2 regions of the Actinoplanes sp. NPDC023936 genome follow, and region 1 is predicted to be linked to the other one. Evidence: riboswitches for the same ligand, from Rfam matches in the RefSeq annotation. Region 1 holds a riboswitch; the other holds the start of a gene.
What was found. A riboswitch is a leader RNA that binds a small molecule or an ion and turns the genes downstream of it on or off. The one in region 1 is predicted to bind thiamine pyrophosphate.
Positions count from the first base shown of each region.

Region 1 (14,293 bases):
AACGTGCCGTCGTACGCGTTCTCGAACTGCTTGAGAACCTCGACCTCGTTCTTGCTCGGCGTGACGAACACCGTCGCGTGCTCGGCGGCCGGGATGTTCCACTCCAGACCCTGGAAGGTGAGCAGCCCCTTGAGCTCCTCACGGGTCTTCACGATGTCCGGGTTGACCTTCTCCACACCGATCTTGGCGTGGGCGGCGCTGCCGTGGTCGGTGATGACCAGCCAGTCCAGGCCGTACGCCTGACCCTTCTGCGCCTGGTCGAGAACCCGGTACTGGGCATCCGAGCTGTACTGGGTGTGAATGTGGTGATCACCGGCGAGCCACCGGAAACCGCCCTTGTCGTTGCCACCGGCCGAGCTGCCGTGGGTGTGCGGCAGGCCGGCGGCCTCGGCGGCGCCCGGACGGGCGAGCACGGAGGCGGCGGCGCCGGCGCCGAGCAGCCCCGCGCCGAGCAGGAAGCGGCGGCGGGACTTGTCGTCGGGGGAGAGCTCGGTCTCCGGGACGCTGAGGTCCAAGGCCTCCGGGAGGTCCCCTGCGGAAGTGTGGACGTCGTCATGCGAGTGGTCGTGGCCGTGACCCATGGCGGTGAGCTCCTACGAAGATCGTTGAGTGCACCTCACCCTCGTCCGATGAGGACAACTCTCGCTGTCGATCTCGTGACGGCGGGGCGAACGGTCAGCCGACAACCGGCCGGAAGAAGCCCAGGACCACCGAAAGCACCAGGATCGTCGCGGACGCCAGGCCGGCGGCCACGACCAGAACGGTGTCGGCGCCGGTGAAGTGCTGACGCCGGGCGTAGGTGCGGGGCACGCCCGAGTCGAAACCACGCGCGTCCATCGCCACCGCGAGCCGCACCCCGCGCCGCAGCGCGCCGACCAGCAGCGCGAACGCGGTCGACGCGAAGAGCCGCAGCTTGGCGACCGGGTTGCGCCCCGCGTCGATGCCGCGGGCCCGGCGCGCCAGGCTGAGCGCCCGCCACTCCTCGGTGAGCAGCGGCAGCAGCCGGAAGGCGGCGAGCGCCCCGATCGCGAACCGGGCCGGCGCCTTCGCGTTCTGCACCAGCGCGTCGGCCAGGTCGGTGGGGTCGGTGGTGGCGAAGACGACGATGCCGGGCAGCGCCACCGCGAAGATGCGCAGGATCAGCGCGGTCGCGGTGGCGAGCACCCCGGTGGTCACGTCGAACGGCCCGGCCGAGAACAGCAGGTCGCCGCTGCGCTCGGCCGCGAACAGGGTGACCGAGACCAGCACTCCGGCGGCGGCGAGCAGCAGTGGCGCGGCCCGGACCGCCAATGTTCGGAACCGGACACCGAAGAACGGCAGCAGGATCAGCTCGAGGACCAGGGCGACGGCCGGCGTGAACACGTCCACGGTGGCGATCAGCGGGACCGAGAAGAGCAGCGCGGCGCCCAGCTTGGCGACCGGGTTGCGGCGGGCGAGCGGCGCGGACGGATCGGCGAGAGGTTCCAGGGCGAGGGTCACGGACGGACCCTCCGGGGGAGCGGGTCCGGTTCCGGTTCGCCGAGCGGGACGGTGCGGTCCGCGAGGGTACGGACGAACGCCTCGTCGTGGGTGACCGCGACGATCCCGTGCCCGGCATCCCGCAGCTCCGCGAGCAGACTGACCAGTTCCTGCCACGTCCGCCGGTCCTGGCCGAACGTCGGCTCGTCCAGCACCAGCAGCCGCGGGGCCGTGGCCAGCGCCGTCGCGACGCTCAGACGGCGTGCCTCACCACCTGAGAGGGTGTACGGATTCGCCTCGGCCAGCTTCTCCAGGCGCAGCCGCCGCAACAGCTCGCCGACGATGTCGCGCACCTCGGCGGATGACTTGCCGACCCGGCGGGGGCCGAGCGCGAGTTCGTCGGCGACCCGGCCGGTGACGAACTGGTGCTCCGGGTTCTGGAAGACCGACCCGATCCGCTGGGTCAGCGTCGCGGCCCGCCACCGGTGCGGCGGGCGTTTGTCGCCGAACGCCTCGATCCGGCCGGAGGTGGGCGCGAGCAGCCCGCCGAGCAGCAGGGCCAGGGTGGATTTCCCGGCGCCGTTGGGACCTGTCACGGCCAGGACCTCGCCGCCTCTGGCAGTGATCGAGACCGGACGAAGCCGGTTTCGCACGGAAGCGTGCTCCGCCCGTACCAAATCGGAAGTGGCCGTTGCGGTCGCCTTGAGCGGCGGAAAGCTGAAACCGGGCACCCAGACGCCTTCGGACGCCAGTTTGTCACCGTAGGCGGCGAAGATCACCTCGGGCGAGCCGTCCGCGCGGACGCCGCCTCCCGGCTCCAGAACCACCACCCGGTCCACCAGCGGCAGCGCCTCGGTCACCCGGTGCTCAACGATGATCATGGTCGTTTCCGGACTCATGGCCTCGGTGAGCGACTCCCGGATCAGGGCCGCGCCGGGTGGGTCGAGATTGGCTGTCGGCTCGTCGAGCAGCAGCAGGCCGGGACGCAGCGCCAGCACGCCGGCGAGCGCGAGGCGCTGTGCCTCGCCGCCGGAGAGGGCCGCGGTCGAGCGATTGATCGGATACCGGAAGCCGACGCGATCGAGCACGTCGGAGACCCGAGTCCAGATCTCCGACGCCGGCACGCCGCGGTTCTCGCAGCCGAACGCCACGTCGTCGCCGCTGCGCGCCATCACGAGCTGGGTCTGCGGATCCTGAAAGAGGATGCCGACCTTGTCGCGCGCCTTCGCCGGATCGAGCCCATCGATCTCAATGGACCCCTCGGACTGACCGGAATCGGACGGCAGCAGGCCGGCGAGCGCGGCGAGCAGGGTGCTCTTGCCGGCACCGGAAGGGCCGAGCAGCAGCACCCGCTCGCCGTGCCGCACGTGCAGGTCCAAGTCGCGGACCGCCCAGGCGCGGCGCCCGGCGTGCCGCCACCCGAACCCGCGAAGCTGAACCTCACTCATGACTTTAGATGAGTGCCCGTTCCCGGCCCGCTCCGAACCGATCGAGCACACCGGTCGGCGCGAGCGCCCGGACCAGGGCCCAGCTGCCCAGGCCGGCGATGAGCACGCTGCTCACCACGGTGAAGACGGCGTAGGGGATGCGGTAGCTGCCGAGCGCGTACTCCGAGTTCCAGACGAAGAAGTCGTAGATCGCCGCGCTCAGGCCGGTGAGCGCGCCGGCGAGCAGGGCGGCCGGCAGCTTCCAGGAGCGGTAGCGCAGCGCCGCGAACGCGAGCTCCGCGCCGAGGCCCTGGCAGAGGCCCTGGACGATGACCGTGCCGCCCCACTGGTTGCCGAGCAGCGCGGAGATGATCGCCGCGACGGTCTCGGTGTAGAGGGACGCGCCGGGCTTACGGATGATCAGCCCGGAGAGCACGGCCGGCATCAGCCAGATGCCGTAGAGGATCGCCTGCGCCGGCGGGAAGAACGCGAACGCGCTCTCCGTGACGCTCCAGACCGTGTTCCAGGCCCAGAAGATCACGCCGAAGGCGACGGCGATGACGGAGGCGATCACGATGTCTATCGTGCGCCAGCGGTGGGTGTTGTCGTTCATAACGCCTCCCAGCGGGTACCGGGAGGAGACGCGCGCCATTGATAAGAGATGACCGAGCTTCCTGCGCTGGCATTACCCAGATCAGGTACGAGGGTCTGCGGTCGCCCGCACTCTCAGCGCTTGTGCGCTCCCCTGTCGGACGAAGTTTGTTCGCGACCTACCTTGACCCGCGCATCGCTGAGCGGCGCATTTGGTCTCCGTCGTCGCGAACAAGCTTCGCTACATTTGCTGCGACGACGCTAACACCTGGTCATTGGCCGGGATAGGGAGGTAGCAGTCACATGGAGATCAAGACTCGTGGCTTGACGTTCGAGGTTTCCGCGGGCGGTCCGGAGGGCGGCGAACCGGTCCTGCTGCTGCACGGCTTCCCACAGGACAACCGCGAGTTCGAGCGGATCGTCCCCACGCTGAACGACGCGGGTCTGCGGACCTACGCGCTGAACCAGCGCGGCTACTCCCCGGGCGCCCGGCCGCGCGACGTCGACGCGTACCGGCTCCGGGAGGCGGTCGCCGACGCCGTCGCCGTGCTCGACGAGCTCGGCGTCGAGCGGGCACACGTGGTCGGGCACGACTGGGGCGCCCAGATCGGCTGGCTGCTCGCGGCGTTCCATCCGGGGCGCGTGCGTACGCTCACCGCCGTCTCCGTGCCGCACCCGCGCGCCCTGCTGCTCGCCATCCGGGTGCGCCCGTCGCAGAAGGCCCGCCTCGCCTACTTCCAGGTGTTCCGCTCCCCGCGAGCCGAGCGCCTGCTGCTCGGGCGCGACGCCGCGGTGCTGCGCTGGATGCTGCGTCCGCTGGCCGAGGAGCGGGTGCGCCGGTACGTGGACGCGGCGCGCGAACCGGGCCGGCTCACCGGAGGCCTGAACTGGTATCGCGCCTTCACCACCGACCAGATGGCCGGAACCGGTGTGATCACCGTCCCGACCACATATGTCTGGAGTGATCGGGACGGGGTGGTCGGCCTGACCGCCGCGTTGCGCACCGCCGACTGGGTGTCGGCGGATTACCAGCTGGTCGCGATGCGCGGGATCAGCCACTGGATCCCGGAGGAGGCGCCGCGTGAGCTGGCTGACGCGATTCTCGCGCGGACCGGCGTCGCAGCATAAGAAAGCCCGGCGCCGGCGCTCGGCGTTTGACCATGCGCGGGATCGGGAACGCTGCGCCGACATGGCGGTCGACACGGCATCCTCCCGAAACAAGGAAACTGAGAAGCAGCGCTGGGACCGGAATTTCGCGGACCTGTTGCAGGAGCTGCGCGTCGCACAGACGGGCGTGCAGATCCTCTTCGCGTTCCTGCTCACCCTCCCGTTCAGCAACGGCTTCCCCAAGGCCACCAACTTCCAGAAGGACGTTTACATCGTCGCGCTGATCAGCGCCGCGTTCGCCACCGCGATGATCATCTCGCCGGTCGCGTTCCACCGTGCGCTGTTCCGGCAGGGACGCAAGCCCGAACTGGTCCGGTACGCCCACCGGATGGCCTCCGGTGGGCTCGGCTTCATGCTGATCTCGATGGTCAGCAGCGTTCTGCTGATCACCGATTACGTACTGAACTGGAAGTGGGCGATCGCGCTCACCGTGATCACCGGGCTCTGGTTCCTCTCGCTCTGGGCCATCCTCCCGTTCGCGCACCGCAACTGGGGCGAGGACGAGGAGGAGGCCGAGGCTAACGAGTCCGCAAACCGAGACTCCTGAGCTCCAGCTCGGCGAGGGCGTCCACCGCGTCCGCGTCGCCCGCCCGCCAGCTCTGCGCGATGTCCGGCCCGAGCCGCGACAGTTCGCCCAGCGGCCGGCCGGCCAGGGCGCGCAACGCGAGCAGATCGCGACCGGCCGGGTCGTCGCGCACGGCAGCGGCGACACCGGCCCGGCGCATCCAGCGCAGGCGCAGCGGAAGCCACAGCAGAAGAACAATTGCCAGGGGTACGGCCACCGCGATCGCCGGAATGATCAGTGCGAGCTGCCCGACCAGGTCCTGTTGCTGCTGACCGGCGTCGGAGATCGCCCGTGCGGCGTCCGCGGCGCCGGTGAGCGGTTTCGTCAGCTCGTCACCGACCACCGGCACCCGTCCCACCTTGCTGCCCGCGTCGGCCAGGTTGTCGGCGATGCCGGCGCCGGCGCTCTCGAGTTTCTGGCCGGGGACGGCCAGTTTCTCCACGGTGTCGGAGATCCAGAGGGCGACCCGGATCCAGAGATAGATCCAGAGGACGACGAGGAGGTCGGTCAGGAGCTGGCGGATCGCGGTGGGCAGCCGGTCGGCGTAGAGCTTCACACGCGACAGCGTTCCACTCAGCCCTTTCCGGCGCACTCCTGGCACGTCCCGAAAATCTCCAGCGTGTGTGAGACGTCGACGAAGCCGTGCTGGCCCGCGACCTTCTCCGCCCACGACTCGACCGCGGGACCGGCCACCTCGACGGTCCGGCCACACGACCGGCACACCAGGTGGTGGTGGTGTCCCTGGCTGCACCGGCGGTAGAGGTGCTCGCCGCCGGGTGGGCGCATCACGTCGATCTCACCGGAGTCGGCGAGGTTCTGCAGCGTCCGGTACACCGTGGTCAGACCGACCCGCTCGCCCCGATCACGCAACATCGCGTGCAGGTCCTGAGCGCTGTGGAAACCCTCGGTCTGGGCGAGGACCGCGCTGACCGCGCTGCGCTGCTTGGTGTTACGGGGGGTCATTTCCGGGTTCACTGTCGGCTCTCCCTGGCGTGGCTCACCGCGTCGGCGACGATGTGGGCGACGTGTTCGTCCACCAGGGAGTATGCGATCTCCCGGCCCTGGCGGACACCCCGCACCACGCCCGCTCCGCGCAGAACCCGCAAGTGCTGGGAGACCAAGGGCTGAGGGGCGCCCAGTTTCTCCACGAGGTCGTGCACGCAGCGCTCGCCGGCGCCCAGTTCGACCACGATCGCCACACGGATGGGTGCGGAGAGGGCGCGCAACAGGGCCCCCGCCGACTCGTACGCTTCATAACCGGTGGTCGTCATGGCTGCGACCACCGTACAGCTGTCGCCCGGTCAACCATGCAACACGACATCCGGAGGTTCCGCGGTGACCGGCGGGCGGGACCGCCGGACCAGGGTGCGGCGCAGCACGCCGGCGAGCGTGGTGCCGAGGAAGGCGACGAGGGCGAGCAGCACCGTGGTGGCGCCGGGCGCGGTGTCCGCCTCGGCGGAGACCAGGATGCCGGCGCCGGCCGCGCCCACGCCGATCAGCATGGCCGCCGCCATCGTGCTGCGGAAACCGCGGGTGACCTGCTGGGCCGCCGCGACCGGAACCACCATCAGGGCGGAGACCAGGAGCAGGCCCACGGTACGCATGGCGATCGTCACGGTCACCGCCGTGGTGATCGCGAGCAGGATGTTGAGCGTCCGCACCGGGAGGCCGCTGACCCGGGCGTACTCCTCGTCGTTGCAGAGCGCGAAGAGCGCCGGACGCAGCGCCAGCATGGCGATCAGCACTGCCGCGCCGAGTCCGCCGATCACCACGATGTCCTGCGGTGACGTGGTGATCAGCGACCCGAACAGGTACTGCATGAGGTTCGAGTTGCCCTTGTCGTCGGAGAGGCCGACCAGCACCACGCCACCGGCGATGCCGCCGTAGAAGAGCAGGGCCAGGGCCAGGTCGCCGGAGGTGCGCCCGCGCTCGCGGATCAGCTCGACGCCGACCGCGCCGATCGTGGCGACCACCACGGCGGCGAGCACCGGGGAGTTGTTGGTGAGCAGGCCCACGCCGACGCCGGTGAGCGCGACGTGCCCGATCCCGTCACCGATCAGCGACAGCCGCCGCTGCACCAGGTAGATGCCGAGCGACGGCGCGGCCAGCCCGATGATCAGCGCGCCGATCAGGGCACGCTGCATGAAGGGGTAGGTGAGCAGCTCCATCAGTACGCCTTCGATCCCTCGGTGGGCGCCCACTCGCAGATGCCGGCCGTGACCTCGTCGGCGTGCGGGTGCACGTGGTCGTGCCCCGGCTCGGCGTGGTGCCCGGCCGGTTCGGGCGGCGTCCCCTCGTGCGCGATCCGCCCGTCGTGCACGACCACACCGCGCCCGATCAGCGGCCGCAGCGGACCGAGCTCGTGCAGCACCAGCATGATCGTGCCCCCGTTCGCGGCGAACCGGGTGAGCGACGCGGCGAACGCCTCCTGGCTGGCCGCGTCCACGCCGGCCGTCGGCTCGTCCAGGACCAGCAGGTCGGGCTTGCCGGCCAGCGCCCGGGCGATCAGGGTGCGCTGCTGCTGGCCGCCGGAGAGGGTGGCGACCGGGTCGCCGATCCGATCCAGCAGGCCGACGTCCGAGAGCGCCTCGCGGACCGCGGCCCGGTCCGCCGTGCCGGGGAACCGGAAGATGCCGCGCCGGGCCAGCCGGCCGGACGCCACCACCTCGCCGACCGTGGCGGGAACCCCGCTGCCGGCGCCGAGCCGCTGCGGCACGTACCCGATCCGCTCCCAGTTCCGGAACCGGCGCTGCGGGGTGCCGAACAGCTGGATCTCACCGCGGCGCAGCGGCACCAGGCCGAGGACGGTACGGATCAGCGTGGACTTGCCGGACCCGTTCGCGCCGAGCACGGCCACCACGTCACCGGCGGCGACGCTCAGCGAGACGTCGCTGAGGATCTCCCGGCCGTCGTAGCCGGCCGCCGCGTGCCGTACCTCGACCACATTCGTCATGATTCACATCCCAGCGCCTTGGTGAGCGCCGCCAGGTTGGCGCGCATCACCGAGAAGTAGTCCGCATTCTCGTCGGTCAGGCCTTCGAGCGGGTCCAGCACCGCGGTCTCGGCGCCGACCTCGCGGGCCAGGGTCTCGGCGACCTTCGGGCTGACAAGCGTCTCGAAGAAGATCGTGGTGGTGCCGTGCTCCTTGGCCTCCTCGGCCACGGCGGCGAGCCGCTGCGGTGACGGCTCCGCCTCCGGGTCGATGCCGGTGATGCCGATCTGCTCCAAACCGTACCGGTCCGCGAGGTAGTGGAACGCGGTGTGGCTGGTCACCAGCTCACGGCGCTCGCAGGTCTTCAGCCCGGTGGTGAACTCGCCGTCCAGGGTCTTGAGCTCGGTGCCGAGGGCCGCGGCGCGGGCGGTGAAGTCGGCGGCGTGCTCCGGGTCGGCCTTGCCCAGCTCGGCGGCGACCTTCTCGGCCACCGTGGCGAGCCGGGTCGGGTCCAGCCAGAAGTGCGGGTCGGTGCTGCTGGTGCTCTCCTCGGCGTGCTCCTCCTCGCCTTCATGGCTGTGGCCGTCGGCCGATTCCGCGGAGAGCAGCTGGACGGCGGTGCCCGCGTCGAAGGCGTGGTCGCTGCCGTTCTGCTTGACCGCGTCGTCCACCGCCGGCTGGAAGCCGCTCAGGTAGACCACCAGGTTCGCGTCGGTGATCTGGCCGACCTGGCCGGCGTTGAGCTCGACGTCGTGCGGCTCGGCGCCCGGCTTGGTGAGGTTGCTGACGTCGACCACGTCACCTCCCACCCGCTCGCTGATGAACTGCAGCGGGTAGAACGCGGTGACGACGGAAAGCTTCCCGTCGTCCTCCGCTTGGGCTCCGCAGCCGCTCAGGACGGCGAGAAGGAGCAGGGCGGGGGTGAGGCGGCGCATCATGTCACCAACTGTGGTCGATAATGACAATGATTGTCAAAAGCGCATGAGTTCACAGCGCCTTCGATACCGCGGCGACCACCAGCAGGGTGAGCAGGACCACCCGGACCGCCCGGGTGATCGGCGACTGGACCGGCCAGGTGGTGAACGTCAGCGCGCCGAGCCCGGCCGCGAGCACCGCCAGCAGCAGGGCGCCCACGATGCCCGGCAGGAAGAGCCCGGCCAGCAGCACGGCGAGGCCCACCGCGAACGCCACGGTCGGGTTGACCCGGGCCAGACGGCGCAGCAATTGGTCGGACGGCGTCACAGTTCGGCTCCTTCGGCGTGCGTACCCTCGTCACATGCTGGTGCTCAACCGCTTCCTCGTCCCACCGGAAACGCAGGACGGCTTCGTCGAGCGTGCGCACGCCGCTCTCACCGCCCTCGCGGACAGCCCGGGTTACCGCTCCGGGCGGCTGGCCCGGGCCCTCGAGGACCCGTCCGCCTGGACCCTGGCGACCGAGTGGGAGTCCGTCGGAGCCTACCGGCGCGCCCTCGGCCGGTTCGAGGTCAAGATGCATGCCACGCCCCTGCTGGCCGAGACGCTCGACGAGCCCTCCGCGTTCGAGACCCTCGCCTCGGCCGGCCCCGGCGAGGCGGTCGTCGTGACCGCCAGCGACCGGGCCGCCGAACCGTGGCGCTGAGCACTAGGCTGAAAACATGAGCACGGCGCCGCACTACGTTCCGCCGCCCCCGCCCGGCCCCGGGGTGCACCCGCCGTTCCCGGCGCCGCCGGTCGAGGGGCGTGGCCGCCGTGTCGGGCTGAGCCTCGGCATCAGCGGGGGAGTGCTGCTGCTGGTCTGCGGCGGTGGCGCCGCCGCGGTGGCCGGGCTGACCGCGGCCATGGACGACGCGCTCAACGAGCAGGTCGACGTGGTGGTGGGCCGCTATGTCGAGGCGGTGCAGAACCGGGACTTCGCCCGCTCCTACGATCTGCTCTGCCCCGCGGCGCAGCGGTCGGAATCCGAAGCCGCCTATACGTCGCGTCTCTCCGCCACGGAGCCCTTTTCCGCGTACCAAATTGGTGATCTTGATCTGGTTTATGCCTCGGTCCCGGTGCGGCTGACCTATCCGGACGGGCGGACCGAAACGGTCGAGGCGGAGCTGAGCCAGAACACCTCGACGGGCGCATTCGAAGTGTGTGACCTCGGGGAGTAATCTCGCTGTTCGTCCGATAACCACGAGTTTCCCCGCCGACACCCAGCCGGCGTAGGAGGAAAACACCAATGCCCGCCGATCGTATCGATGCCGTTGTCAGCCTGGCCAAGCGCCGGGGCTTCGTCTTCCCCTCCAGCGAGATCTACGGAGGCACCCGCTCGGCGTGGGACTACGGTCCGCTCGGCGTGGAGCTCAAGGAGAACGTCCGCCGGCAGTGGTGGCGGACCATGGTCCAGCAGCGTGACGACATCGTCGGGCTGGACTCCGCCGTGATCCTGTCCCGCGACGTCTGGGCCGCCTCCGGCCACCTGGACGCGTTCGTCGACCCGCTGACCGAGTGCCAGTCCTGCCACAAGCGGTTCCGGGCCGACCACCTGGAAGAGGCCTACGAGGCGAAGCACGGCTCGCTGCCGGCCTCGCTCAAGGAACTGAACTGCCCGAACTGCGGCAACAAGGGCACCTTCACCGAGCCGAAGATGTTCAACGGCCTGATGAAGACCTATCTCGGCCCGACCGAGAGCGCCGAAGGCCTGCACTACCTGCGGCCGGAAACCGCCCAGGGCATCTTCGTGAACTACAACAACGTGGCGACCGCGGCCCGCAAGAAGCCGCCGTTCGGCATCGCGCAGATCGGCAAGAGCTTCCGGAACGAGATCACCCCGGGCAACTTCATTTTCCGTACGCGTGAATTCGAGCAGATGGAGATGGAGTTCTTCGTCGTGCCCGGCAGCGACGAGGAATGGCACGAGTACTGGCTGCAGCAGCGCTGGGACTGGTACCGCGACCTGGGCCTCTCGGAGAGCAACCTGCGCTTCTTCGAGCACCCCAAGGAGAAGCTCTCGCACTACTCGAAGCGGACCGTCGACATCGAGTACCGCTTCCAGTTCGGCGGCACCGAGTTCGCCGAGCTCGAGGGCATCGCCAACCGCACCGACTTCGACCTGTCGACGCACTCGAAGCACTCCGGCGTCGACCTCTCCTACTTCGACCAGGAGAAGGGCGAGCGCTGGGTGCCGTACGTGATCGAGCCGGCGGCCGGCCTGACCCGCGCGGTGCTGGCGTTCCTGCTCGAGGCGTACGACGAGGACGAGGCGCCGAACACCAAGGGCGGCGTCGACAAGCGCACCGTCATGCGGTTCGACCCGCGGCTCGCGCCGGTCAAGGTCGCCGTGCTGCCGCTCTCGCGCAACCCGGAGCTCTCGCCGAAGGCGAAGGAGCTCTCCGCGAACCTGCGCAAGCGTTGGATCGTGGAGTTCGACGACTCGCAGGCGATCGGCCGTCGTTACCGGCGGCAGGACGAGATCGGTACGCCGTTCTGCGTCACCGTCGACTTCGACACCCTCACCGACAACGCGGTGACGGTGCGCGACCGCGACACGATGAAGCAGGAGCGGGTCTCCCTGGACCAGATCGAGGACTACCTGATCAAGCGCCTCCCCGGCTGCTGATCCCCCGCTTTTGTCGCGATCTTGGCGATTTGCGCATGGTGTGCAGATCGCCAAGATCGGGGCGGGGCTCGTTAGAAGTCGAAGCCGCCGGGACGGTTGTTGCGGTCGGCGATCAGGCCGGCCAGGATCGCCAGGGCGATCTCCGGGCCGGTGCGGCTGCCGATGTTGAGGCCGATCGGGCGGTGCACCCGGGCAATCTCCTCCGGCGGCACGCCCAGCTCGCGCAACGCCTCGACGTGCGGTCCCTCGCTGCGCGGATTGCCGACGATGCCGATCCAGCGGCTCTTGCCGGCCAGGGCCTCCCGCAGAACGACGCCGATCTCCGCCCGGTGATGGTCGGTCAGCACCACGTCGGTGTGCTCGTCGATCCCGGCCGCGACCAGGTCGGCCACGAAGGTGTCACCGTGCGGCCGGGGAGTGCCGGACAGCCGTGTCGGATCCGGCTCCACCAGCACGGTGTGGAAGCCCAGCTCCACCGCTAACCGCTGAAGGGCCTCCGACACCGGCGACTCGAAAACCGCAACGAGCCGCCTCGGGCTCAGCTCACTGTCTCCCACAACGGCGACTCTGCCAGATTCCCGCCAGTTCGGTTGGTCGCGCGCAGACTAGTCCCACGCCTAGAATGGTGCAGGTGCAAGCGATAACCCCGGCAGCATGCCGTGTGGCAGAGGCGACCGGGGTCTTCGCCCCGAATCCTAGCGCGCAACGGAGCTGACGCCACACAATGACCGGTCCCACCATCGAGTCGACCGTGCTGTACCGCCGTTTCTCACCCGAACGGATGGGGCCGTATGACGCCGCCGCCAACGGGGACCTCGACACGGCATTCGAGCTCTACGCCTGGAACTCAGAGCTCTCGGCGGCTTTGGCTGCGCCGATCGGGCACGTCGAGGTCGTGCTGCGCAACGCCATCCACGAGAACCTGACGGCTTGGTCAGCGCGCCGATTCGATGAGCCTCGATGGTTCGTGATCTCGAGTCGTTTTCTGCAACCTCGAGCGGTTCAAGACATCGAAATCGCCCGGCGGAGGGCTTCTCGTGGTGCGCGCGAGGAGTCAGCCGGCCGGGTCATAGCGGAGTTGAACCTCGGCTTTTGGCGGTTCCTGCTCGCCAACCAATACGACGGCACCCTCTGGCGCGAGACGGTCTACCGGGTGTTTCCCGGGCAGCCTCGGCGCAGAGTCATCCATGATGCGGCAGCCGTGCTCCATCTCTGTCGCAACCGGCTTGCGCACCAGGAGCCGATCTTCAACCGGCCAGTCGCCGATATCCACGCCACGGCCCTTGCTCTGGCCGACTGGATCTGCCCGGTCAGCCGCGCCTGGATCGAGCGCCGATGCCGGACTCGTGACCTGCTTGTCCGCCGGCCGCTGTGATCGGCGCACCCGGGATTCGGAGTGCGGGCCGGTGGCGTGTCACCCTAGAGCGCGTGACCGCACCACTTCTGCTCGGCGACCATGCCGTCAACCCGCCCGTCGTGCTCGCCCCGATGGCGGGGATCACCAACGTGGCGTTCCGGCGGCTCTGTCGTGAGCAGGGCGGCGGCGTCTACGTCTGCGAGATGATCACCACCCGGGCGCTCGTCGAGCGGATCCCGAAGACGCTCAAGATGATCACGTTTGCCGAGGACGAGGGTTTTCGCAGCCTGCAGCTCTACGGCGTGGACCCGGACGTCACGGCGGCCGCGGTCCGGATGGTCGGCGAGGACAACCTGGCCGATCACATCGACCTGAACTTCGGCTGCCCGGTGCCGAAGGTGACGCGGCGCGGCGGTGGGTCGGCCCTCCCGTGGCGGCGGCGGCTCTTCGCGCGGATCGTGCGGCAGGCGGTCGAGGCGGCGAAACCCTTCGGGATCCCAGTCACGATCAAGATGCGCAAGGGCATCGACGACGACCATCTGACGTACGTCGAAGCCGGTCTCGCCGCGCAGGAAGCCGGTGTGGCGGCCGTGGCCCTGCACGCGCGCACCGCCGAGCAGCGGTACTCCGGCAAGGCCGACTGGGACGCGATCGCCACCTTGAAGCAGGCGCTCGACGTGCCCGTCCTGGGCAACGGCGACATCTGGGAGGGTTCCGACGCGCTGCGCATGGTCGAGCAGACCGGCGTGGACGGCGTGGTCGTCGGACGGGGCTGCCTGGGCCGTCCGTGGCTCTTCGCCGACCTGGAGGCCGCGTTCACCCAGGGCGCTGACTACCGGCCGGTGCTGCCGACGCTCGGCGAGGTCGCCAAGATCCTGGCGCGGCACGCGCAGTTGCTGGTCGAGGCGCTGGAGGACGAGAAACACGGCTGTGCGGACTTCCGCAAGCACGTCGCGTGGTACCTGAAGGGCTTCCCGGTCGGTGGCGAGCTCCGCCGCAGCCTCGCCATGATCTCGTCGCTGGCCGAGCTGGACGACCTGCTCGCCAAGCTCGACCCGTCGGTGCCGTTCCCGGCTGAGGCGCTCGGTCAGCCGCGCGGGCGGGTCAACGCGCCGGGCAAGGTGTCGCTGCCGCACGGCTGGCTGGACAGCCGCGACGACGACACGGTTCCGGAGGGCGCCGAGACCGAGGAGTCCGGGGGCTGATCCCGGGCCGC
Region 1 is NZ_JBEZZR010000072.1:1,258-15,550, forward strand. Features, by position in the region: gene AB0F72_RS41255 (PHP domain-containing protein) at 1-581, opposite strand, end outside; gene AB0F72_RS41260 (energy-coupling factor transporter transmembrane component T) at 676-1,479, opposite strand; gene AB0F72_RS41265 (ABC transporter ATP-binding protein) at 1,476-2,906, opposite strand; gene AB0F72_RS41270 (ECF transporter S component) at 2,911-3,498, opposite strand; TPP riboswitch at 3,539-3,642, opposite strand; gene AB0F72_RS41275 (alpha/beta hydrolase) at 3,780-4,604, shown strand; gene AB0F72_RS41280 (DUF6328 family protein) at 4,666-5,190, shown strand; gene AB0F72_RS41285 (hypothetical protein) at 5,162-5,764, opposite strand; gene AB0F72_RS41290 (transcriptional repressor) at 5,782-6,171, opposite strand; gene AB0F72_RS41295 (metalloregulator ArsR/SmtB family transcription factor) at 6,180-6,479, opposite strand; gene AB0F72_RS41300 (metal ABC transporter permease) at 6,510-7,376, opposite strand; gene AB0F72_RS41305 (metal ABC transporter ATP-binding protein) at 7,376-8,164, opposite strand; gene AB0F72_RS41310 (metal ABC transporter substrate-binding protein) at 8,158-9,078, opposite strand; gene AB0F72_RS41315 (DUF6703 family protein) at 9,128-9,382, opposite strand; gene AB0F72_RS41320 (antibiotic biosynthesis monooxygenase family protein) at 9,417-9,758, shown strand; gene AB0F72_RS41325 (hypothetical protein) at 9,775-10,272, shown strand; gene AB0F72_RS41330 (glycine--tRNA ligase) at 10,341-11,720, shown strand; gene AB0F72_RS41335 (XdhC family protein) at 11,792-12,277, opposite strand; gene AB0F72_RS41340 (hypothetical protein) at 12,445-13,095, shown strand; gene dusB (tRNA dihydrouridine synthase DusB) at 13,149-14,282, shown strand.

Region 2 (14,293 bases), on a different contig from region 1:
TCTTCCAGGTCGTCAACCTGGACCGCCTCGCCGAGCTGTTCCCGAACGGCGGCGAGGTCGGCCCGGCCGAGCTGGTCGAGGCCGGCGCTGTCCGCAAGGGCCAGCCGGTCAAGGTCCTGGGCTCGGGCGAGCTGGGCGGCGTGTCGCTGACCATCAAGGCGCACGCGTTCAGCGAGTCGGCCAAGGAGAAGATCGCTGCTGCCGGTGGTTCGGTCACCGAGCTGTAGTTCGTGAAAAACGGTGGGAGGCCGTGGTACCGGGGAAGCCCGGCGCCACGGCCTCTCGCCGTTGCGCGGCCTGGACGGCGCGTGAGGCGACGAGAGCCGCCACGACGGTACGGAACACGGTCGTAACATCCGGTGCCCTCAGGGGCGTTCTGAGCGGGCCGCGCTGCCGTATTGTGAGAACCGGCCGGGACGGGTGACCGGCCAAGGTGGAGCACGCCCGGTTCGTACACGAATCCGGACAGTTGTGTTGTACTGGGGCATCGGACCATGCGACGCCGGTGGTTGAGCTCTCGGCGTTGCTGATACAGTGCTCCGCTGGCGGCCTCTACGGCTGCCCAATGATGTGTGCCCGAACTTCCGGGATACCGCAACCCAGAGTGTGGCGACCACGCAGGAGGATCAGTTGTTGTCCGCCTTCTCGAGCGCGCTTCGGACGCCTGACCTGCGGAAGAAGCTACTCTTCACGGTAGCGATTATCGCGATCTATCGTCTCGGTGCCACATTGCCCAGCCCCGGTGTGTCCTACGCCAATGTGAAGGCCTGCCTGGCTCTCACCGAGGCTTCCGGCAACGGCGTGCTGAACCTACTCAACCTCTTCTCCGGCGGTGCGCTGCTTCAGCTCTCCGTTTTCGCGCTGGGCATCATGCCGTACATCACGGCGTCGATCATCCTGCAGCTGCTCACGGTCGTGATCCCGCGACTCGAGCAGCTTCGCAAGGAGGGCCAGTCCGGCCAAGCGAAGATCACGCAGTACACCCGGTACCTGACGCTCGGCCTCGCCGTGCTGCAGGCCAGCGCGTTCGTCGCGCTGGCGCGCACCGGTCAGCTCTTCGGCAACGTCTGCGACCAGGACAACCCGGCGTACCAGATCATCCCGGAGGACACCGGTCTTCCGATGTGGCTGACGCTGACCGTCCTGGTGATGACGATGACCGCCGGCACCGGCGTGGTCATGTGGCTCGGCGAGCTGATCACCGACCGCGGCGTCGGCAACGGCATGTCGGTCCTGATCTTCACCTCGATCGCGGCCCGCCTCCCCGGCGAGGGCTGGACGATCAAGACGTCGAGCGGCACCGGCAAGTTCCTGCTGGTGATCGGCCTGGTCCTGGTGATCATCGCGCTGGTCGTCTTCATCGAGCAGGCGCAGCGCCGCATCCCGGTCCAGTACGCGAAGCGCATGATCGGCCGGCGGATGTACGGCGGCACCTCCACCTACATCCCGCTCAAGGTCAACCAGGCTGGTGTCGTTCCGGTCATCTTCGGGTCCTCGCTGCTCTACCTGCCGCAGCTGTACCTGCAGTTCTTCGACCAGAACAACCTCAAGGGCTACCAGATCTGGATCCAGAACAATCTGGCTGACCCGACGAGCCCGATCTACATCGGCCTCTACTTCCTGCTGATCATCTTCTTCACGTACTTCTACGTGTCGATCACGTTCAACCCGACTGAGGTCGCGGAGAACATGAAGAAGTACGGTGGTTTCGTTCCGGGCATCCGTCCGGGCAAGCCGACCGCCGACTACCTGGACTTCATCCTCAGCCGTATCACGCTGCCGGGCGCGCTCTACCTGGCACTGATCTCGGTCCTGCCGAACTTCTTCTTCATCTGGCTGAACGCGCAGCAGTACCAGAACTTCCCGTTCGGTGGTACGGCAGTGCTGATCATGGTGGGTGTGGGTCTGGAGACGGTGAAGCAGATCGAGAGCCAGCTCATGCAGCGGAACTACGAAGGGTTCCTGCGGTAGTGGGGACGCAGGGCCGGGGGGCTCTGGCGTCGACGGTGGGCGTGGTTTCTCCTGACCGAAGCGAGGCGATGTAGGTGCGGCTGGTACTGGTGGGCCCTCCGGGGGCCGGCAAGGGGACCCAGGCTGAGTTCATCGCCGCCCATCTCGCCGTACCGAAGATCTCGACCGGTGACATCTTCCGCGCCAACGTGTCGCAGGGGACGCCGCTCGGCGTCGAGGCCAAGCGCTACATGGACGCCGGCCAGCTCGTTCCCGACGAGGTGACCATCAACATGGTGCGTGACCGGCTCGCCGAGCCGGACGCGAGCGACGGCTTCCTGCTGGACGGCTTCCCCCGGACCGTGCCGCAGGCGCAGGCGCTGGACAAGCTCCTCGCCGACCTGGGCACCGCGCTGGACATCGTGATGGAGCTCGTGGTCGACGACGACGAGGTGATCCGCCGGCTCTCCGGCCGGCGGACCTGCCGTGGTTGCGGAAAGATCTGGCACGTCGAGTTCGACCCGACGAGCAAGGAGAACATCTGCGACCGCTGCGGCAGCGACCTGTTCCAGCGGGACGACGACAAGGCCGAGACGATCGCGAACCGGCTGGTGGAGTACTCGGACAAGACCGCGCCGCTTGTCGACTTCTACGGTGCGCAGGGCAAGCTCGTGGGCATCGACGCGACCGGACCGGTCGAGGATGTGACTGTGCGCGCGATCGACGCTCTGCGCTCCTACGGGGGCTGACGTGGCGCGCAACGAGCAGAACATCCAGCTGAAGTCGGTCGAGCAGATCGAGCTGATGCGGGCGGCCGGCCTGATCGTGGCGGCCGCTCTGGACGCCATGCGGGACGCCGTGGCGCCCGGTGTGTCGACCGGCGACCTGGACGCGATCGCGGAGAAGGTGATCCGTGACGCCGGGGCGATCCCGTCGTTCAAGGGCTACCACGGCTTCCCGGCCTCGATCTGCGCCTCGGTCAACGAGCAGGTGGTGCACGGCATCCCGAGCACCGAGCAGATCCTCCGCGAGGGCGACCTGATCTCCCTGGACTGCGGGGCGATCCTGGAGGGCTGGCACGGCGACTCGGCGATCACCGTCGGGGTCGGCGAGACCGATCCGGCGCTGCTGCGGATGGCCGAGGTCGCCGAGGACGCCATGTGGGCGGGTATCGCCGCGGCGGCCCGCGGCGCGGCGAACGGCCGGGGCCGGCTGACGGACATCTCCTTCAACATCGAGAAGGTGATCCGCAAGGCCGGCCGGTACGGGATCGTCGACGGTTACGGCGGCCACGGCATCGGCACCGAGATGCACCAGGACCCGCACGTGCTCAACCACGGCAAGCCGGGCCGCGGCATCCGGGTGGTCCCGGGGATGGCCCTGGCGATCGAGCCGATGATCACGATGGGCTCGCCCCGGACGGTCGAGCTCGACGACGGCTGGACCGTGGTGACCCGGGACCGCTCCCGTGCCGCGCACGTGGAGCACACCATGGCGCTGCTGGACGACGGGGTGTGGGTGACCACCGCGCACGACGGCGGCCGGTCCCGTCTCGGCGATCTGGTGACCGCCAGACAGCCGTAGAACCGTCGCCCATAGATGAACTGGACCCCGGCTGGCATGCTGGGGTCCATGGGGCGCGAGGGAATGCGAGCGGGCGACGCCGACCGGCAGCAGGTGGCGGATCAGCTGAAGAAGGCACTCGACGAGGGCCGGCTCGACCTCGGCGAGTATGACGAGCGGATCCAGCGGGCGTACGGCGCGCGGACCTACGCCGACCTGGACGGGCTGCTGGACGACCTGCCGGGCACGGTGCCGGTCCAGAAGTCCCAGATCCAGCCGACGCCACCGGCCCCCGGTGTTCCGGCCGCTGCGGCAGCCGAGGCGCCCGGCCGCAGGAGCGGTGTCCAGCCCGCGATCGGCCTTTTTCTGCTCTGCACGGTGATCTGGGGCATCTCCAGCCTGGCTTCGGGTGAGGCGTATTACTTCTGGCCGGCCTGGGTGCTGATCCCGGTGGCCTTCGCGGTCCTGGCGCGACTGGGAGATCGGGACAAGCGTCGCCACTGAGGCGATAAAGTCGTACATGTCCGTCGCGGACACGCCCGACCCCGGGTTGCGGAACCCTCAGTTTGGCGTCGGTGTAACGGGCGCGTAGACTAGCGTGCTGGCGCGCAGCGTCCTCTCCTCCATGTCCTCAAGCGCTTCGAGGGCGGGGGAGCCGCGGCTGGTCCGAGCGTTTTTCAGCTCGGGTAAGACGTTGCACAGCCTGCCCCAAGAACCCGATGTCAGGTAGCGGAGGACATGCCAAAGAAAGACGGAGCCATCGAGATCGAAGGCCGAGTGATCGAGCCCCTGCCGAACGCAATGTTCCGCGTTGAGCTCGCTAATGGTCACAAGGTCCTGGCACACATCTCCGGCAAGATGCGGCAGCACTACATCCGCATCCTTCCCGAGGACAGGGTCGTCGTCGAACTCTCGCCGTACGACCTGACCCGTGGGCGAATCGTCTACCGCTACAAGTAAGCAGCGGGTCGCGGGGATTTTCTATCCCGTCTGACTGAGAGTTAAGGCAAACCGTGAAGGTCAAGCCGAGCGTCAAGCGGATCTGCAACAACTGCCGGGTCATCCGGCGGCACGGCCGGGTCATGGTCATCTGCAGCACCGACCCGCGCCACAAGCAGCGCCAGGGCTGATCACAGCCTCGACGCAGGATCCGTACCACTGAACAAGCTCGTCCCGGCCACGCATGCACGCGCATGAGTGGCTGTACCCCCGGTCGGAGGCCGGGGCCCGCCCGGGCAGGCGGGGTGGGACAGGCACAGACCTCCGTGAGAAACCTGAGGAGTACGCCCACTTATGGCTCGACTCGTCGGCGTTGATCTTCCCCGCGAAAAGCGGATGGAGATCGCGCTCACCTACATCTTCGGCATCGGTCGCACCCGTGCCGTCGAGGCACTGACTGCTACCGCAATTGACCTGAACAAGCGCGCCAAGGACCTCACGGACGAGGAGCTGGTCCAGCTCCGCGACTACATCGAGTCCAACTTCAAGGTTGAAGGCGACCTGCGCCGCGAGGTCGCTGCGGACATCCGCCGCAAGGTTGAGATCGGCTGCTACGCCGGCATCCGCCACCGCAAGGGCCTGCCCGTGCGTGGACAGCGGACCCGGACCAACGCTCGTACCCGCAAGGGCCCGAAGCGCACGGTCGCCGGTAAGAAGAAGCCCGGTCGGAAGTAATAGGAGCGCACTGACTTATGCCACCGAAGGCACGCGCAGGGGCCGCCGTCAAGAAGGTCCGGCGCAAGGAACGCAAGAACGTCGCCCACGGGCAGGCGCACATCAAGAGCACCTTCAACAACACCATCGTGTCGATCACCGACCCGACCGGTGCTGTGATCTCCTGGGCCTCGTCCGGCCAGGTGGGCTTCAAGGGCTCCCGCAAGTCGACCCCGTTCGCCGCGCAGCTGGCTGCCGAGGCCGCCGCTCGCCGTGCCATGGAGCACGGCATGCGCAAGGTGGACGTCTTCGTGAAGGGTCCCGGTTCCGGCCGGGAGACCGCCATCCGTTCGCTGCAGGCCGCCGGCCTCGAGGTCGGTCAGATCTCCGACGTCACGCCGCAGCCGCACAACGGTTGCCGCCCGCCGAAGCGTCGCCGGGTCTAAGGGGGATTGACTGATGGCTCGTTACACCGGTGCTGACTGCAAGCGCTGCCGCCGCGAGAAGATGAAGCTCTTCCTCAAGGGCAGCAAGTGCGACGGACCGAAGTGCCCCTTCGAGTCCCGTCCGTTCCCGCCCGGCCAGCACGGCCGTGGCCGGACCAAGGAGACCGAGTACCTTCTGCAGCACCGCGAGAAGCAGAAGGCGCGTCGGGCGTACGGCGTTCTGGAGAAGCAGTTCCGCGGTTACTACGAGGAAGCCGTGAACAAGCCGGGTAAGACCGGTGAGGTTCTGCTGCAGATCCTCGAGACCCGTCTCGACAACGTCGTCTACCGGGCCGGCTACGCCGCGTCCCGCGACATGGCCCGGCAGCTGGTCAAGCACGGCCACTTCCTGGTCAACGGTTCCAAGGTCGACATCCCGTCGTACCGGGTCAAGGAACACGACATCGTCACCGTGCGTGAGAAGTCGAAGGAAATGACCCCGTTCGTCGTGGCGCAGGCCCAGGCCGGCTCCCGCCCCGTTCCGGCGTGGCTCGAGCCGATCCCGGCCGAGATGAAGATCCTGATCCACTCGATCCCGGCCCGCGCTGTCATCGACACGCAGGTCCAGGAGCAGTTGATCGTCGAGCTTTACTCGAAGTAACACATTGCCCGGCGCTCTCCCGAGCGCCGGGCAATCCCGATGGCCATCAAATAGTGGGTGGCCGGACAGAAAGAAGAACAGCGTGCTCATCAGCCAGCGGCCGACCCTCTCGGAGGAGTCGCTCAGCGAGACCCGCTCCCGGTTCACCATCGAGCCTCTGGAGCCGGGCTTCGGCTACACCCTCGGTAACTCGCTGCGTCGGACCCTGCTGTCGTCCATCCCGGGCGCGGCGGTCACCAGCATCAAGATCGACGGCGTGCTGCACGAGTTCACCACGATCCCCGGTGTCAAGGAGGACGTGGTCGAGCTGGTCATGAACGTCAAGGAACTGACCGTCAGCTCCGAGCACGACGAGCCGGTCAGCATGTACCTGCGCAAGCAGGGCCCTGGCGACGTGACCGCCGGTGACATCCAGCCCCCGGCTGGCGTCTCCGTGCACAACCCCGACCTGAAGCTGGCCACCCTGAACAGCAAGGGCCGGCTCGACATGGAGCTCACCGTCGAGCGGGGCCGTGGCTACGTCACGGCGGCGCAGAACAAGAGCGCCGGCGCCGAGATCGGCCGGATCCCGGTCGACTCGATCTACTCGCCGGTCCTCAAGGTGACCTACCGCGTCGAGGCGACCCGTGTCGAGCAGCGCACCGACTTCGACCGTCTGATCATCGACGTCGAGTCGAAGGCGTCGATCTCGCCGCGGACCGCGCTGGCCTCGGCCGGCTCGACCCTCGTCGAGCTCTTCGGTCTCTGCCGTGAGCTGGACGAGACCGCCGAGGGCATCGACATCGGCCCGTCGCCGCAGGATGCTCAGCTGGCTGCCGATCTGGCCCTGCCGATCGAGGAGCTGGACCTCACCGTCCGGTCGTACAACTGCCTCAAGCGCGAGGGCATCAATAGCGTGGGCGAGTTGATAGGGCGTACGGAGGCTGACCTTCTGGACATCCGGAACTTCGGCCAGAAGTCGATCGACGAGGTCAAGATGAAGCTCGCCGGAATGGGCCTGGGCCTGAAGGACAGCGCGCCGTCCTTCGACCCGGCGCACGTCGTGGACTCGTTCGGCGACGTGGATTACGACACCGACGACTACCGCGAGACCGAGCAGCTGTAATTCCCGCTGTCGCGCCATAACTCTGCTGCCTGAGGCGGCTCCGCCGCACTGCAAGACATATCCACGAGGAGCATCGTAAAAATGCCCACGCCCACCAAGGGTGCCCGCCTCGGCGGCAGCCCGGCACACGAGAAGCTCATCCTGGCCAACCTGGCCACTGAGCTCTTCCGGCACGGGAAGATCAAGACCACCGAGACGAAGGCCCGGCGGCTGCGCCCGCTGGCCGAGCAGCTCATCACGAAGGCCAAGCGCGGCGACCTGCACGCCCGTCGCCGGGTTCTGACCGTCGTGAAGGACAAGGACGTCGTGTACGCCCTGTTCGAGCAGATCGCTCCGCGGTACACGAACCGCCCCGGCGGCTACACCCGGATCACCAAGACCGGCCCCCGCAAGGGCGACGCCGCTCCCATGGCGGTCATCGAGCTGGTCGAGGAGCTGCAGGTCGCGGCCACCACCGCCGCGCCGTCGAAGGCTGACCGCAAGGCCGCCGCGCAGCAGGCCAAGGTCGAGGCGCTCGCGCCCGAGGACGACGCGCCGAAGAGCGCTCCGGCCGCGGACACCGACGCTGACCAGGACGCCGAGGCGCCCGTGAACGCGTCCGGTGACAAGGGTGCCGAGGGTCCCGGCGACCAGGCCGAGGGCGACGACACCACGAAGGCCTGATCTCAGGTTTTTCAGAAAGGCCCGGTACCCCGTTCGGGTGCCGGGCCTTTCGCTTGGCGAAAACGACGCGAGGAGCACGCCCGCAATGCCGGAATCCATCCGCCTTCGACTGGACGTGTCGTACGACGGCGCCGGCTTCTCGGGCTGGGCCGCCCAGCCGGCCCGCCGGACGGTTGCCGGTGTGCTCACCGAGGCGCTGGGACGGCTCGTCGGGCCGGACACACCGCTCGGGTTGACGGTCGCCGGCCGTACCGATGCGGGGGTGCACGCCACCGGCCAGGTCTGCCACATCGACCTGCCGACCGAGGACTGGGAGCGTCTCTCCGGATCGCTGCTGCGCCGGCTCGCGGCCCTGATGCCGCCGGACGCCCGGGTGCGCGCGGTCCGCCCGGTCCCGGACACCTTCGACGCGCGCTTCTCGGCGACGTTCCGCCGGTACGAGTACCGCGTCTGCGACGAGCAGTGGGGTCCGGAGCCGCTGCGCCGGCACGACACGCTCGGCTGGCTGCGCCCGCTCCAGGAGGACCGGCTCAACGCCGCGGCGGCCGGGCTGCTCGGCGAGCACGACTTCGCGGCGTTCTGCAAGCGCAAGGAACACGCCACCACGATCCGCGCGATCAGCCGGCTGGACTGGCGCCGCGACCCGGACCGGATCCTGGTGGCGACCGTCCAGGCGGACGCGTTCTGCCAGGCGATGGTCCGCAGCCTGGTGGGCGCGATGCTCTTCGTCGGCGACGGCCGCCGCGAGCCGGACTGGCCGGCCCGGCTGCTGACGCTGCGGGAACGCTCCAGCGAGGTGACGGTGGCGCCCGCGCACGGTCTGACGCTGGTGGCGGTCGGTTACCCGGACGAGGCGGAGTACGCCACCCGGGCCGAGGCCACCCGCCGCCTCCGAGCCTGAACTCAACACGCAGGCCGGACCGCACCCGCATTCCACACGGGCGGTGGGACGGGCTTGAGTGTGTGGAGTTGGGGCGTGTTCCGCACCCGTATTCCACACGGGCGGCGGGACGGGCTTGAGTGTGTGGAACTGGGGCGCTATCCGCACCACAACTCCACACGCAAGCGGGCCGGTTCTACGTGACCGGCAGGGTGCCGCTCAGGTGGGTGTCCAGCAGATCCGTGGTTATCCGGGTGACCGCCGGGTCGTCGCCCGGGACCAGCTCGCCCGTGGGGCTGACGATCACGCAGTAGATCAGGTAGTGGTCATGGGTGCGCCAGGCGACGGGTGTGCCCGGCGGGGTGTCGGCGCCGGTCAGCGTGGCGAAACTGCCGTCGCCGGTCTCGACCAGGTCGCGCACCACCTCGCTGACCGCAGCCGCGCTCGGCGTGTCCGGCAGGGTGAGCACACCGGCGGTCACCCGGTAGTCGGCGTAGGGGACGGTGAGGACGGCCCGGATCGCCTGCGAGCACCCGTACCCCTGAAGCACCGACCGCAAGCCGCCGGTGACGGCGACCGGGCAATCGGCCTCGACCCGCGCCTGGCTCGCCCGGAAGAGGGACGCCTGGTCGGGGAAGACGGCGGTGGCGGTGAGCGGTCCGGACGTCCCGGCGGCCGGCGCGCGGCGTTTGTCGGCGACGATCAGCACGCCCACCATCACGCAGATGCCGAGCACGATCAGGGCGGCCAGGCCGCGGGTGAGCAGGTCGGCCGTTCGCAGGGGTTCCCGCCGCAGGTGCCGGCGGCTGTGCGCCCGGGTGCGATGCTGGCCGGTGGCTATCGGGAAGAACGGCCTCAGGACCAGAGCGTGCGCGGCATGGTGGGCGGGGCGCGTGGGGATGGCGTACCGCATGGACCCAAGCTAGGCGGGGACGCTGATCTATGAACGCACAATTTGTCCGGTACCCCGCCGTCCCGCCGCTCGTTGCGCGGCGGGAGACTTGCCTGGTGAGTGCCGACCATTACTTCACCGCCGACCCGGATGCGCCGTTGCGGCGCGGCGAGATCGAGTTCAGCGTCGCCGGCAAGGACCACCGGCTCGCCGTCGCGTCCGGGGTGTTCTCGGCCGGGCGGCTGGATCCGGGCACCGCCGTGCTGCTGCGCAAGGCGGATTTGCCGGACGCCGCCGCCACCGGCACGTTCCTCGACCTGGGTTGCGGTTACGGGCCGATCGCCCGGGTGCTGGCCACCGAGGCGCCGCAGGCCGAGGTCTACGCCGTGGACGTCAACGCCCGGGCCCGCGATCTGACCGCGGAGAACACCAAGGGCCTGCGGGTACGGGTGTTCGCGCCCGACGACGTGCCGGCGGACGTGGAGTTCCAGCAGATCTGGAGCAACCCGCCCACCCACGTCGGCAAGGCGGAGCTGCACGGGCTGATGGAGCGGTGGCTGCCGCGGCTGGCGCCGGACGGCGTCGCCTGGCTGGTGATCAACCGGAACCTCGGTGGTGATTCCCTGCACAGCTGGCTGACCGGCCTCGGCTGGCAGGTCGAGCGGGTGGCCAGCCAGCGGGGGTTCAGAGTCCTGAAGGTCACCCGAAAATCGGCTGACTGACAGACCGGCACCGGGGAGGATGCCGGGCATGGGTTACGTGGATGTCGCCGGCGCCGGTTTCGTGCTCCCGGACGGGCGGGAGCTCTTCGCCGACGTGTCGTTCCGGGTCGGCGAGGGCGCGAAGGTGGCGCTGGTCGGGCCGAACGGGGCCGGCAAGACGACGCTGATGCGCATGGTCGCGGGCGACATCCCGACGCAGAGCGGGACCATCGCGCGTTCCGGCGGCCTCGGCGTGATGCGCCAGTTCATCGGCATGATCGGCGACGACCGTACCCTCGAAGATCTTGCTCTGTCCCTTGTCGCACCCGCGCTCGGCGCGGCAGGTGAGCGACTCCGCGCCTCGGCCGCGGCCCTCGACGAGACCGAGAAGAGCCAGATCGGGTACGCGAACGCGCTCGCCCACTGGGGTGAGGTGGGCGGTTACGAGGCGGAGGTCCTCTTCGACACGGTCGCCGTCGCGATCCTCGGCAAGTCGTGGGAGGAGACCAAGGACCGGATCGTGCGGACCCTCTCCGGCGGCGAGCAGAAACGGTTCGCGCTGGACCTGCTGCTCCGGGGGAGCGACGAGGTGCTGCTGCTCGACGAGCCGGACAACTTCCTCGACGTCCCGGCGAAACGCTGGCTGGAGCAGCGGATGCGGGAGTCGTCGAAATCGATCCTCTACGTCTCGCACGACCGGGAGCTGCTGGCGCAGACCGCGGACCGGGTGGTGGCCGTCGAGGGCGGTGGCGCCTGGACGCATCCGGGCGGCTTCGCCTCCTGGCACGAGGCCCGGTCGAACCGGCACGAGCGGATGGAGGAGCTGCGCCGCCGTTGGGACGAGGAACACGAGAAACTGCGTGAGCTGGTCTTCACGCTCAAGAACAAGGCGGCCTACAACGACGGCCTCGCCTCGCGCTATCAGGCCGCACAGACCCGGCTGCGCAAGTTCGAGGAGGCCGGTCCGCCGCCGCTGCCGCCGAAGGAGCAGTCGCTGCGGATGAACCTGCGCGGCGGCCGCACCGGCAAGCGCTCGGTGATGTGCGAGCATCTCGAGCTGGAGAACCTGACGTTCCCCTTCGACCTGGAGATCTGGTACGGGGACCGGGTCGCGGTGCTCGGCGCGAACGGCACCGGCAAGTCCCACTTCCTGCGGCTGCTCGCGGCCGGCGGCTCCGAGCCGGACCTGGAGCACAAGCCGGTCGACGGCGCGCCGCTCACGCACGTGATGCACGACGGCGTTGCCCGGCTCGGCGCGCGGGTCCGTCCCGGCCACTTCTCGCAGACCCACGACCGGCCGGAGCTGATGGAGAAGACGCTCGTCGAGATCCTCTGGCGTGGCGACGAGCACCGCTCCGGAGTCGACCGGGCCGGCGCGATGAAGGCGCTCAACCGGTACGAGCTGGCGGCACAGGGCGATCAGCGGTTCGGCACGCTCTCCGGCGGTCAGCAGGCCCGGTTCCTGGTGCTGCTGCTGGAGTTGTCCGGCGCCACGTTGCTGCTGCTCGACGAGCCGACGGACAACCTGGACCTGGCGTCGGCGGAGGCGCTGGAGGAGGGCTTGAAAGCCTTCGACGGTACGGTGATGGCCGTCACCCACGACCGCTGGTTCACCCGCAGTTTTGATCGATTCGTGCTGTTCAGGGGCGACGGCGAGGTCGTCGAGGTCCCGGAGCCAGTTTGGGACGTCCGCTAGCGTTTGATCTCACCGACCGGTTATGGTCCGGTCACAACAAAGAAAAACCCCACGGGAGTCCGGGCACCGGGCTGAGAGGGGGGCTGATGCGGCCCCCGACCGTCGAACCTGATCCGGGTCATGCCGGCGCAGGGAGGAGTGCTTCATGCACGATTCGTTCTCGTTTCCCCGGCTGCACGTCATCACCGACTCGCTCGACGTCGTTCGCGGGGTCGCCGGTCAGGACGACGTCGCCGTTCAGATCAGGGTCAAGACGACCGACGCCCGGGCGTACGCGCTGACCCTCGCGGCCCTCGAAATCCTTCGCCCGGCAGGCACCATGTGCCTGGTCAACGACCGGGTCTCGGTGGCGCTGGCGGCCGGCGCGGACGGTGTGCACCTGGGCGCCGACGACCTGCCGGTGGACGTCGCCCGGCGGATCCTCGGCCCGGACGCGGTGATCGGCGCGACCTGCCGGAACCCGACGGACGCCCGGGCCGCGGTCGCCGCCGGCGCCTCCTACCTGGGCACCGGGCCGGCGTTCGCGACGTCCACGAAGGACGGACTGCCACCACCGATCGGCCCGGCCGGTGTCGCGGCCGTCGTCGACGCGGTGCCGGGCACGCCGGTGCTGGCGATCGGCGGGATCACCGCGGACCGGGTGCCGGCCCTGCCGTCGCACGGCGTCGCCGCGATCGGCGCGTTCGTGACCGACCCGAAGCGGGCGGTGGCCGAGTTCCTGGAGGCCCTGCGATGAGGGTCGCGATCGTCGGCGGCGGCATCATCGGCCTGGCCGTCGGCCGGGAGTTGCTGCTGCGCGGAGCGGACGTCACGGTCTACGACCCGGCGCCGGCGGGGACCGGGGGCGCCTGGCACGTGGCGGCCGGGATGCTCGCTCCCGGTGGGGAGTCGGCGTTCGAGTTCCCGTTCCTGGAGCCGCTGCTGGAGGCGTCCAACGCGCTCTGGCCGGAATACGCGGCAGCCCTCGGCGACGTCGGTTACGACGACGCCGGCACGCTGAGCGTGGCGTTGACCGCCGACGATCTGGCGGAGGCGAAGCGCGAGTGGCAGCACCAGAAACTCGCCACGCTGACCGGCTCGCAGGTGCGTGACCGGGAGCCGTCGTTGTCGCCCCGGATCCGGGCCGGCGCGTTCTCGCCGACCGAGCGCCAGGTTGATCCGCGCAAGGTGGTGGCGGCGCTGCGTTCCTCATTGCACGGTCGGTTTGTGTCGCAGCGTGTGACTGACATTTCCGATATTTCCGCCGATAGCGTCGTCGTTGCGGCCGGTGTCGGCACGGCTTCGTTGACCGGCCTTCCCGTTCGCCCGGTGAAAGGCCAGGTGCTGCGGCTGCGCGGCGAACCGGGCCTGCTCCGGCACGTGATCGACGGCGCCGCTGACGGCCGGCACGTCTACCTGGTGCCCCGCGCCGACGGCGAGGTGGTGGTCGGCGCGACCCAGGAGGAACGCTCCGACCGGGCGGTCACCGCGGGCGGAACGCACGACCTGCTGCGCGCCGCGCTCGACCTGGTGCCCGGCCTCTCCGAGCACGAGATCACCGAGCTCACCGTCGGGCACCGGCCCGGCACGCCGGACAACGCGCCGATTCTCGGCCGGCTCGACGACCGGACCGTGGTGGCCGCCGGTCACCACCGCAACGGGGTGCTGCTCGCCCCGATCACCGCTCGGCTCATCGCGGACCTGGTGCTGACCGGGACCGCTGACCCACTGCTGGACTCCTTCACCCCCGGGAGGTTCTGATGCGCCTGACCATCAACGGCCAGGACCGGAGCAGGTCCGACAGCTGCACCGTCGCGACCCTCGTGGCCGAACTCATCGCCGCCCAGCGTGGGGTGGCGGTAGCGGTCAACGGAACCGTGGTGCCGCGCTCGGCGTGGTCGCAGGTCGACCTGGCCGACGGCGACCGGATCGAAGTGCTCACCGCCGCGCAGGGAGGCTGACATGACTTCCCCACTCCTGCCCGCGTTTCTGCCCGCGAACGGGCTGATCCTGGGCACCGGCGGCGCGCAGAGCCTCGCCGCCCTGGAAGAAGCGATCACCGCGTCCGAGACCACGCTCGTCACGGTGGCGCTGCGCCGGGTCGACGCGGCCGGTCCGGGCCTGC
Region 2 is NZ_JBEZZR010000006.1:318,075-332,367, reverse strand. Features, by position in the region: gene rplO (50S ribosomal protein L15) at 1-227, shown strand, start outside; gene secY (preprotein translocase subunit SecY) at 631-1,971, shown strand; gene AB0F72_RS11860 (adenylate kinase) at 2,046-2,699, shown strand; gene map (type I methionyl aminopeptidase) at 2,701-3,534, shown strand; gene AB0F72_RS11850 (DUF1707 domain-containing protein) at 3,583-4,017, shown strand; gene infA (translation initiation factor IF-1) at 4,252-4,473, shown strand; gene rpmJ (50S ribosomal protein L36) at 4,527-4,643, shown strand; gene rpsM (30S ribosomal protein S13) at 4,807-5,187, shown strand; gene rpsK (30S ribosomal protein S11) at 5,205-5,612, shown strand; gene rpsD (30S ribosomal protein S4) at 5,626-6,252, shown strand; gene AB0F72_RS11820 (DNA-directed RNA polymerase subunit alpha) at 6,335-7,357, shown strand; gene rplQ (50S ribosomal protein L17) at 7,439-8,020, shown strand; gene truA (tRNA pseudouridine(38-40) synthase TruA) at 8,106-8,921, shown strand; gene AB0F72_RS11805 (hypothetical protein) at 9,097-9,813, opposite strand; gene AB0F72_RS11800 (methyltransferase) at 9,909-10,514, shown strand; gene AB0F72_RS11795 (ATP-binding cassette domain-containing protein) at 10,543-12,189, shown strand; TPP riboswitch at 12,231-12,341, shown strand; gene AB0F72_RS11790 (thiamine phosphate synthase) at 12,335-12,925, shown strand; gene thiO (glycine oxidase ThiO) at 12,922-13,929, shown strand; gene thiS (sulfur carrier protein ThiS) at 13,929-14,129, shown strand; gene AB0F72_RS11775 (thiazole synthase) at 14,131-14,293, shown strand, end outside.
Region 2: linked by a shared signal. The riboswitch ahead of AB0F72_RS11790 (thiamine phosphate synthase) and the one ahead of AB0F72_RS41270 (ECF transporter S component) in region 1 are both predicted to bind thiamine pyrophosphate.